Regions from separate parts of the Bacillus mojavensis genome, predicted to be linked through region 1. Evidence: riboswitches for the same ligand, from Rfam matches in the RefSeq annotation. Region 1 holds a riboswitch; the other holds the start of a gene.
What was found. A riboswitch is a leader RNA that binds a small molecule or an ion and turns the genes downstream of it on or off. The one in region 1 is predicted to bind S-adenosylmethionine.
Positions count from the first base shown of each region.

Region 2: it holds a riboswitch for S-adenosylmethionine, as region 1 does, so the genes downstream of both, HC660_RS19800 (5-methyltetrahydropteroyltriglutamate--homocysteine S-methyltransferase) here and mtnW (2,3-diketo-5-methylthiopentyl-1-phosphate enolase) in region 1, are expected to answer to the same signal.

Region 1 is NZ_CP051464.1:1,435,386-1,439,958, reverse strand. Features, by position in the region: gene HC660_RS07490 (methylthioribulose 1-phosphate dehydratase) at 1-561, opposite strand, end outside; gene mtnX (2-hydroxy-3-keto-5-methylthiopentenyl-1-phosphate phosphatase) at 519-1,226, opposite strand; gene mtnW (2,3-diketo-5-methylthiopentyl-1-phosphate enolase) at 1,223-2,440, opposite strand; SAM riboswitch class I at 2,525-2,625, opposite strand; gene HC660_RS07475 (pyridoxal phosphate-dependent aminotransferase) at 2,664-3,860, opposite strand; gene HC660_RS07470 (carbon-nitrogen family hydrolase) at 3,954-4,573, shown strand, end outside.
Region 2 is NZ_CP051464.1:3,811,467-3,816,039, reverse strand. Features, by position in the region: gene HC660_RS19805 (sigma-54 interaction domain-containing protein) at 1-1,248, shown strand, start outside; gene HC660_RS19800 (5-methyltetrahydropteroyltriglutamate--homocysteine S-methyltransferase) at 1,295-2,434, opposite strand; SAM riboswitch class I at 2,513-2,622, opposite strand; gene HC660_RS19795 (5-methyltetrahydropteroyltriglutamate--homocysteine S-methyltransferase) at 2,691-3,824, opposite strand; SAM riboswitch class I at 3,909-4,015, opposite strand; partial or broken gene HC660_RS19790 (LURP-one-related/scramblase family protein) at 4,082-4,515, opposite strand.

The DNA of each region.
Region 1 (4,573 bases):
AAGCACTCTTTTCGCTTCAAATGCTGTTCTTCCCCAAGCCGTAATGCCATGGTTCCGGATCAGGACAGCTCCTGAATCTCCAGTAACCTGATCCGCGAAAAGCGTTGCGAGAGTCGGAATATGAGCCGGATTTTCTATAATTGGAATGGACACTTCTGCATTCTCTTCCCACAGGCCAAGCGCTTTTATAATTTCTTGTCCTTTAAAAGTGATTTGTTTTTGATCTCCATACAGCTCTGAGATGACATTATTGTTTACCGTATGAATATGAAGACAGCATCCGGCATTTGTTTTATTGTACAGATGCGTATGCAAAAGCGTTTCCGCTGACGGTTTTAGATGATGTCCGCTTTCGGCAGGCTCTCCGTTCTGATCCACCAACAGGAAGTCTTCATCCGTTTCTTTTCGTTTATCTTTTCCGCTCGCCGTTACGAGAAATTGCAATGGCTCATCGGAAACCTTGATGGACAGGTTGCCGCTGGTCGCCGGAAACCAATCTCTTTCTGCCAACTCCCGTTTTACTTCGGCAAGCTCTCCCCAGCGCTCTTGTTTTGCAGCCATTTCTTTACCTCCGTTACGTCTTCAATTGCTTTCTTTATTTCATGAAAATCATGGTATGGCATATGATTCAGATGATGCTCCTTGCATTCATTTAATAAATAATCCCTTGCAAAGCAAAGATCAGACAGCTTTGCCGCCTCCACGTCGGTAACGGAGTCACCGATCATGATGATGTATTGATCCGGCTCACAAAGCTCGTTAATAACAGTTGGCTTGCAGCACCCGCATTGATTTGTGCATGTGCCTTTGCAAGAATGAGGCCAATCAATATGAATGAATTCGTTCTCAAATGAAGCACGGTTGCAATAAATATGATCTTTCTCAACAATTCCTTCAAGCAGCGGATAGACAAAAAAGTCCATCCCCCCGCTTACGACATAAAACGGGAGTTCATGCTCATTAACAAATGCGACAAATTCCCGAAAGCCGCCCCTGATTTTTGCGTCTTCTATTACAAATCTCGTAATCTCCTCTTTTAAACTGCTCGGCAGAAGGCCGAACATCCGCCCGACGCCTTCTTGGATCGACATTGTTTTGGAGAGCACGCCGTCTTTTAACGCAGTCCACTCCGGCGGAGCGAATGTTTTCATAATGTTTATAATGTTGTCGTTCATCGTGATGGTTCCATCAAAATCACATATAATCAACGGTTTTTGAGACGTCATACGGCTTCAGCCTTTCCCCATTTATCAAGCGCAAGCTTCAAATCTTCGCATTGACCGGCTTTTTCTTCAATCGGCTGCGCCTCCAAAACCGCATCAATCATAGCTCTGAACGCTTTGCCCCCGCCTTGGGCGCCGTTTGGATGTCCGTGTATGCCTCCTCCGGCGTTAATAATATGATCAATGCCGAAATCACGCATTAAAAGCGGAACCATACCAGGGTGAATGCCAGCAGACGGAACGGCAAATGTCTGATTAAAGGCATCTTCTCTTACGCATTCTTCATGAATTGCCAGCGCGTCTTCTCTCGGAAGCGCAACTGAACCGTATGGAGAAGGGAACAGACTGAAGTCAGCGCCGCAATATCGGTTTAATTTTCCGAGCAAAAGGGCATGGGAAAACCCATAAAACGGTGAGGACGTAAATGCCCCGCTGACTGCAGGGTGCGCCATAATGGGGATTGATATGTCCGGATCTTCCGCAAGGCTTTGCATGACGTCCAAACCGTAAGCGAAGACATTAAATAAAAGCGTATCCGCTCCCAATTCAGCGGCGCGTCTTGCTTTATCTTTAAGCTCAGCCGTTCTTCCAGTCAAATTCACTGCATACAGCGTTTTATGGCCGGTCTGCTCGTATGTTTCTTTCAAAATTTGTTTTCCCTCTGTAATTCTTGTTTCAAAAGGTGCTAAACCCGTCTCAAAGAAAATTTCATCATCTTTGATTATGTCAACCCCGCCGAGCGCCTGCTGCCTGAGCTGTTCTTTAATATCACTCAGGTCCCTTCCGATGACCCCTTTAAAAATGCTCATTAACAGCGGTCTTTCAAACTCTCCAAGCATCTTCCGGATGCCGTATACGCCAAACTTCGGTCCTGGAAGTGTACGCTTAAACGCTTCTGAAAATTCGAGATCTATTAATTTGATTTTTCCGTCCAGCGACAGCTTGCCAAACACAGTTGTCAGCAATGCCGGAATATCCTGTGAAAAATTAACCTCGGGATAAGCAATTGTGATGACCGCTTGTTTTCCTGATGCAAGATGTCCCTCTCTCTCCTCAACCTTCACAACCCGTCCCTTATGCTTTTGCATCTGCTCCTGCTTCACCAGAGGCAGATCAGTCCAAGAGCCCACCGTCAACCCTGTTGCCATTTGTTCTGCTTTTTTCACCGTGTCGGCTCCCGGATCGGTCAGGAGATATGTTGCTAATAATTCACTCATGCCAGAGCTCCTTTCATTTTTTAACCCATATTAAAAACCTCTTCAAACAGCAATGCGTCTAAAGAGGTTTCGTTTCTCGTCCGAATCTTATCTCTCAGCCGCCAGCTGCAAGAATTAGCACCGTGCTTTACAAGTCGGTTGCCGGGCTTCATCGGGCTCGTCCCTCTGCCTGCTCTTGATAAGAAAATATAGATTTTATAAATTATTTTGAATTATCCCACCGTTAAAGAATCTTGTCAATGCTTTTTTGGGTAAACAGGTTCAGTTTGCCAATTCGGTAAGCTGCTTCTTTGAGCCTAGCTTCACTCGTTAAGAGCCCCACTCTGACATACCCTTCTCCATATTCACCAAAGCCGTTTCCAGCTGCCACCGCCACATTCGCTTTTTCAAGCAAGAGATCTGAGAATTGCTCAGAGCTATAGCCTTCAGGCACCGGCAGCCACGCAAAAAATGACCCCGACGGTGCTGTTACATCCCAGCCGATTTCCCGGCATGCTGCTATCCAAGTGTTGCGCCTGCTTTCATATCGGGCATTTTGCTCCGCTACGCAAGTCTGCTCTGATAGGAGTGCCGTCTCAGCAGCCTGCTGGGTTGCTCTGAAAAGACTGACAAACATATGGTCTTGATAAAGATTGATCGCTTCTATGACCGAGGCGTTTCCAACTGCAAAACCGACCCGCCAGCCCGCCATATTATATGTTTTGGACAGTGTGTAAATTTCAATTCCGATATCCTTAGCGCCTTCAGTCTGCAAAAAACTTAAAGGCTTGTGTCCGTCAAAGCCCACTGCCCCGTAAGCAAAATCATGGATCACACAGATTTCGTTTTCTTTCGCAAAACTCACCGTTTCTTCAAAAAAATCGGCGGTAGCGACGGCTCCAGTCGGATTATTCGGATAATTCAAGTACATCAATTTCGCTTGTTCTCTTATGTCAGCGGGAATGCTTGCGTATTCAGGAAGAAACGCTTTCTCCTTAGTGAGCGGCATCATTTCCATTTTCGCTTTCGCAAGCGTGACACCGGACCAATAATCCGGATAACCGGGATCAGGAACCAAAATCGTATCCCCAGGATTTAGCAGGCATTGCGGCAGCTCGACAAGACCGGCTTTCCCGCCGAATAATACGGCTACTTCAGTTTCCGGATCAAGCTGAACGCCGTATTCTCTGTTATAAAATGCCGCCGCTGCTGATTTTAGACTGTGCGAACCTCGGAATGACGAGTATTTATGATTTTCGGGCTGAGCAACGGCTCGCTTCATTTCCTCCACGATATGCTCGGGCGTCGGCTGATCGGGATTCCCCTGCCCCAAATTAATGACATCATGTCCTTCTTTCAGCTTTCGATTCACTTTCTGCACTAGAGAAGCAAAGAATTGTTTAGGCAGTTCCTGCAGCACTTGAGAATGTTCAAATTTCATCTGTTTTCACCTTCTAAAAAAATCTTGAAATGATAGTCCAGTATCATATATGGTTAAATGAAAAAAGTAAAGAAAAATATGGGGTGTTAAAAAATGAAATGGACCATATCTTGTCTTCAATTTGATATTTCATACGGAAAACCTTCTGAAAATATAAAAAAGGCTGAATATTTAATCGAAAAAGAGAGTAAACATGCTGATGTTCTTATTCTCCCTGAATTATGGACGACCGGTTACGACCTTGCCAATCTTGATCAGCTTGCTGATGAAGACGGGCACACTGCTCAAAGCTGGCTGCAAAGAACCGCAAAAAAACACGGGGTTCATATTATCGCAGGATCTGTTGCTGTCAGAAAGGGTTCTGATGTTTATAATACAATGTTCATCGCAGATAAGGAAGGACAAATCATTAAAGAGTACAGCAAAGCCCATCTTTTTCAGCTGATGGATGAGCATGTATATTTATCAGCCGGTTCCGAGGACGGATACTTCGAGCTTGATGGCGTCAAAAGCTCAGGATTGATCTGTTATGATATCCGTTTTCCGGAATGGATCAGAAAACATACGACAAAAGGCGCTAACGTGCTGTTCATTTCTGCGGAATGGCCTCTGCCCCGCCTTGATCATTGGAAAATCCTGCTTATTGCGCGGGCCATTGAAAATCAATGCTTTGTCGCTGCCTGCAATTGCACAGGAGCTAATCCCGATAATGA
Region 2 (4,573 bases), 1.7 Mb from region 1:
GAAGCGATAGGAAAACCCGTTCAGGACGTGATTGAAAATTCGAGAATGCATATCGTGGCGAAGACGGGGCGTACAGAGGCTGCCGCTATTCATCCAATTAACGGCAGTGAAATGATCGCCAACCGGTATCCGCTCTATGTGAACCAGCAGCTTGTCGGAGCGGTCGGAACCGTTATGTTTCGCAATCCGCAAGAATGGATGGATTATTCAAGAAAAATTAAACCCATCCTCAATGAACTCAATTACTACAAAAATAGATACGAAAAAGAGCTTTTCAGTAAATATCACTTTGGCGACTTGATCGGAAACAGCTCTCTCTTTATGGATGCGAAACGGCTGGCTGAACGGGTATCTGACAGCCAATCGGCCGTTTTGCTTTTGGGAGAATCCGGCACGGGAAAAGAGCTGTTTGCCCACGCCATCCATCAGAACAGCCGCCGCCGGTATGCTCCCTTTCTGCGTGTCAACTGCGCTTCGATCCCGGAGCAATTGTTTGAATCAGAAATGTTCGGATACGAAGACGGAGCGTTTACGGGGGCGAAAAAAGGCGGGAAAAAAGGAAAATTTGAACTCGCGCATCAAGGAACCATTTTCCTTGATGAAGTAGGTGATATGCCGCTGCATATGCAAAGCAAAATCCTTCGCGTCCTGCAGGAGAAAGAGATAGAGCGGGTCGGCGCAGGAAGCCCGGTCCCGATAGATGTACGAGTGATTGCGGCGACACACCGAAACCTCGAAAAAATGGTCCGGGAAGGAGACTTCCGGCAAGACCTCTATTACCGATTGAATGTAATCAAAATTCAAATCCCGTCCCTAAGAGAGCGCATAGAGGATGTTGTGCCCATCGCAGGGCTTCTATTAAAAAAACTTGAACGGAAATTTGGATTTGATGGCTTGGAGCTTTCTAAAGAAGCGATTGCGGTGCTTCAGAGCTATTCTTGGCCGGGCAACATACGTGAACTGGAAAACGTCCTAGAACGGGCTGTCAACGTCCTCGACGGCAAACGAATCGAACCGAAACACCTGAACCTCGCTCCTGAAGATCAACCCATCCAAAGAACAATCAAAGTCCGAGAATATCAATCGATACAGCCATTAAAAGAGACAATCGCTGAGGCGGAAAAAAACGCGATCATCGAGGCGCTTGCCGCAGCAGACGGCAATAAAATAAAGGCAGCAAAGCTATTAGGCATAGGAAAAACAAGCTTATATGAAAAATGCAAAGCCTATCAAATTGAGCAGGCATAAAAAACACACTTGTCCCGCCAAGGAATCAAGTGTGTGTTTCTGTTCTTTATTTCCAAACATCGTTAGCGATCTCAACAACATGGCGCAGCTTCGCCCATTGCTGTTCCTCGGTCAGCTTGTTGCCTTCTTCAGTCGAAGCGAACCCGCATTGCGGACTCAGGCATAGCTGGTCTAAGCTGACATAACGTGACGCTTCTTCAATACGGCGTTTCACGTCGTCCGGATGTTCAAGCTCACCGAATTTAGATGTAACTAAACCGAGAACAAGCTGAAGATCAGTGCGTTTCACATAACGGAGCGGTTCGAATCCACCTGAGCGTGAATCATCATACTCTAAGAAAAGCCCGTCCAGATTCAAGCCGTCAAAAATGGTTTCGGCCGCCGCATCATAACCGCCTTCAGCTGTCCAAGTGGACTGAAAGTTGCCGCGGCAGATATGCATGGTGATTGTCATATCATCCGGACGGTCAGCAATGGCGTCATTGATCGACTTCGCAAACAGCTGGCGAAGCTCGTCAGGCGTTGTTCCGAATGCTTCCACTTGTTTTAAGCCTTTTTCAGATAAGAAAACAGCCCATGCTGTATCGTCAAGCTGGAGGTAGCGGCAGCCTCTGTCATAAAACGCTTGAATCGCTTTCTTATAAGCTTTTGATACATCATGCTGGAAAAGAGCATAATCGTTCTTGTAGGCATCCTTTTCCAGTCTCCCCCGGAAAAAGAGCATATTCGGACTCGGAATTGTCATTTTTGGCGTGGCATCACCAGCGATGCCATGTAAAAATGAGTAATCTTCGAGCATCGGGTGGTTTGAGAAATCAATATCGCCCGTCACTTTGATGCCGCGTGCTTTTGTCTGCACATTATGGAACTGGATACCCTGTTCAGGTGTAAACGGCTCAACGCCATCCAGATTTTCCAGGAAATCAAAATGCCACCACGCTCTGCGGAATTCCCCGTCTGTCACGACGTTCAGGCCGGTTTCTTTTTGTTTTTCCACAATGCGGATGATTTCATCGTTTTCAATCTGGCGAAGCTGTTCGGCAGTCATTTCGCCGGCCGCCTTTTGCAGCCGCGCTTTTTTGACGGGCTCAGATCTCAGCAGGCTTCCGACTTGATCCGCGCGAAACGGCGGTTTTTTTCTCTGGAGCGATTGTTTTTGTTCTGCGGGTGTTGTTTGCTGTGACATGTTGTTCATTCCTTCTTTCCATTCAAATATAAAAAAGCTCTTCCTCAGGATAAGGAAGAGCTTGCGTGAACAATCTCAACCTTATCTACAAGAGCACAAATCTGCTCTAAAGGATTTAGCACCATTCTGTGTAAAACAGCGGTTGCCGGGTATCGCAGGGCCAGTCCCTCCACCTCTCTTGATAAGGAAAACCTTTTTATTAAATTTTCTGATAGTATCTATTATTCACACATTTTTTGTTTCTGTCAACGATAGATTATTTCCACACATCATTGGCAATGTCGACCACATGACGGAGCTTCGCCCACTGCTGCTCCTCAGTCAAAAGGTTTCCTTCTTCTGTAGAAGCGAAACCGCACTGCGGGCTCAAGCAAAGCTGATCTAAGCTGACAAAGCGCGCAGCTTCATTGATTCGGCGTTTGACATCCTCTGGATCTTCAAGCTCTCCGTATTTGGATGTAATCAAGCCCAAGACAATCTGCAGATCCTTGCGTTTGACAAAGCGAAGCGGGTCAAAGTTTCCGGAGCGGTCATCATCGTATTCCAGGAACAAGCCATCAAGGTCTAAACCGTCAAGAATCGTTTCCGCTACAGCGTCATAGCCTCCTGATGCGGCCCAAGTCGAGCGGAAGTTGCTGCGGCAGATGTGCATCGTAACCGTTAGGTCATCAGGACGGTCCGCCACTGCATCGTTAATTGTTTTGGCAAATAACGCAGGCAATGTTTCCGGATCACCGCCGAGGGCACGGACAACTTCTCTGCCTTTTTCTTCAAAGAAGAGAGACCATGACGTATCATCGAGCTGAAGATAGCGGCAGCCCGCATCATAGAAAGCGGTAATCGCTTTTTTGTACGTCTGGGCCAGGTCATGAAAATATTCCTCCTGATCGGGATATACGCCTTGATCAGCTTTTTCACCGAAAAACAGCATATTCGGACTTGGAATCGTCAATTTTGCTGTCGCATCTCCGGCAATGCTGTGTAAAAATTGATAATCGGCAAGCGCCGGATGGCTTGTGAAATCCAGTTTTCCTGTGACTTTAATGCTGCGGGCTTTTGTTTTCGCATGATGGAATTGAATCCCTTCGGCCGGAATGAAGGGCTCTACACCATCAAGCCCTTCAAGAAAATCGTAATGCCACCAAGAACGGCGGAACTCTCCGTCGGTTACGACGTTTAGGCCGATTTCCTTTTGCTTTTCGACAATGCGGGTGATTTCTTTATTTTCAATATCGCGAAGCTGTTCTGCAGTGATCTCGCCGGCCGCTTGTTTTTGCCGCGCCTCTTTTACTGGTGCGGATCGTAATAAACTGCCGACATGATCAGCGCGGAAAGGAGCTTTCTTCTGTTTATCTGATTTCTGTGCTGCAAGGTTTACTTGTTGAGTCATATCATTCGCCTCTTTTCTGAAATGTTTGCCGCATGAAAAAAGCTCTTCCTTTGTGTAAGGAAGAGCTTGAACGATCAAATCTCTGCCTCATCTGCAAGAACGCGATGTTCTTAAGGATTTAGCACCATTCTGTGTAAAACAGCGGTTGCCGGGTATCATAGGGCCAGTCCCTCCACCTCTCTTGATAAGGTAAATCTTCATATTGAGTTTTCAATTATCTTAATATTATTATTTTTGCATGAATTGTCAACAGTTTTTTAGAAGTTTGGCTTATCTTCATCGTCAACCAATACCATATCCAGCACAATCGCGATGGCTGTGCAAATCAGCCCATCTTCCTCATGTGCAATCAGCAGGCGATACGTATCACCCCAGCTGAGCCGCTTTTTGCTGACAGACATTCACACATTCTGGCCGTCCGTCAGCTGGAATTTGTCCTTCCATCAATCACCGTCGATTTCCTAATTCAGTTGTTAATTTCAAATTTCAGTTTGAATAATGTTAATTTCTTCGTCACCTCACAAACCGTTTCTCCCCCGATAGAAATATCATAACGGGGCAAAAAAGACATGGGCTTCTGCTCAATGGAAGCGAGCGTTTCTCCAGAGGAATCTGATATGTGTAACGAGTCTCCGAATGAAAACAAACGGCCCTCCACCTTGAATTTCTCTTGTTCATTCTGACCGTAAATGTGTTAAACGAAAAGATCCGTTGTTTCATCAATCATTCGATCATTACTGAAGTCTAGT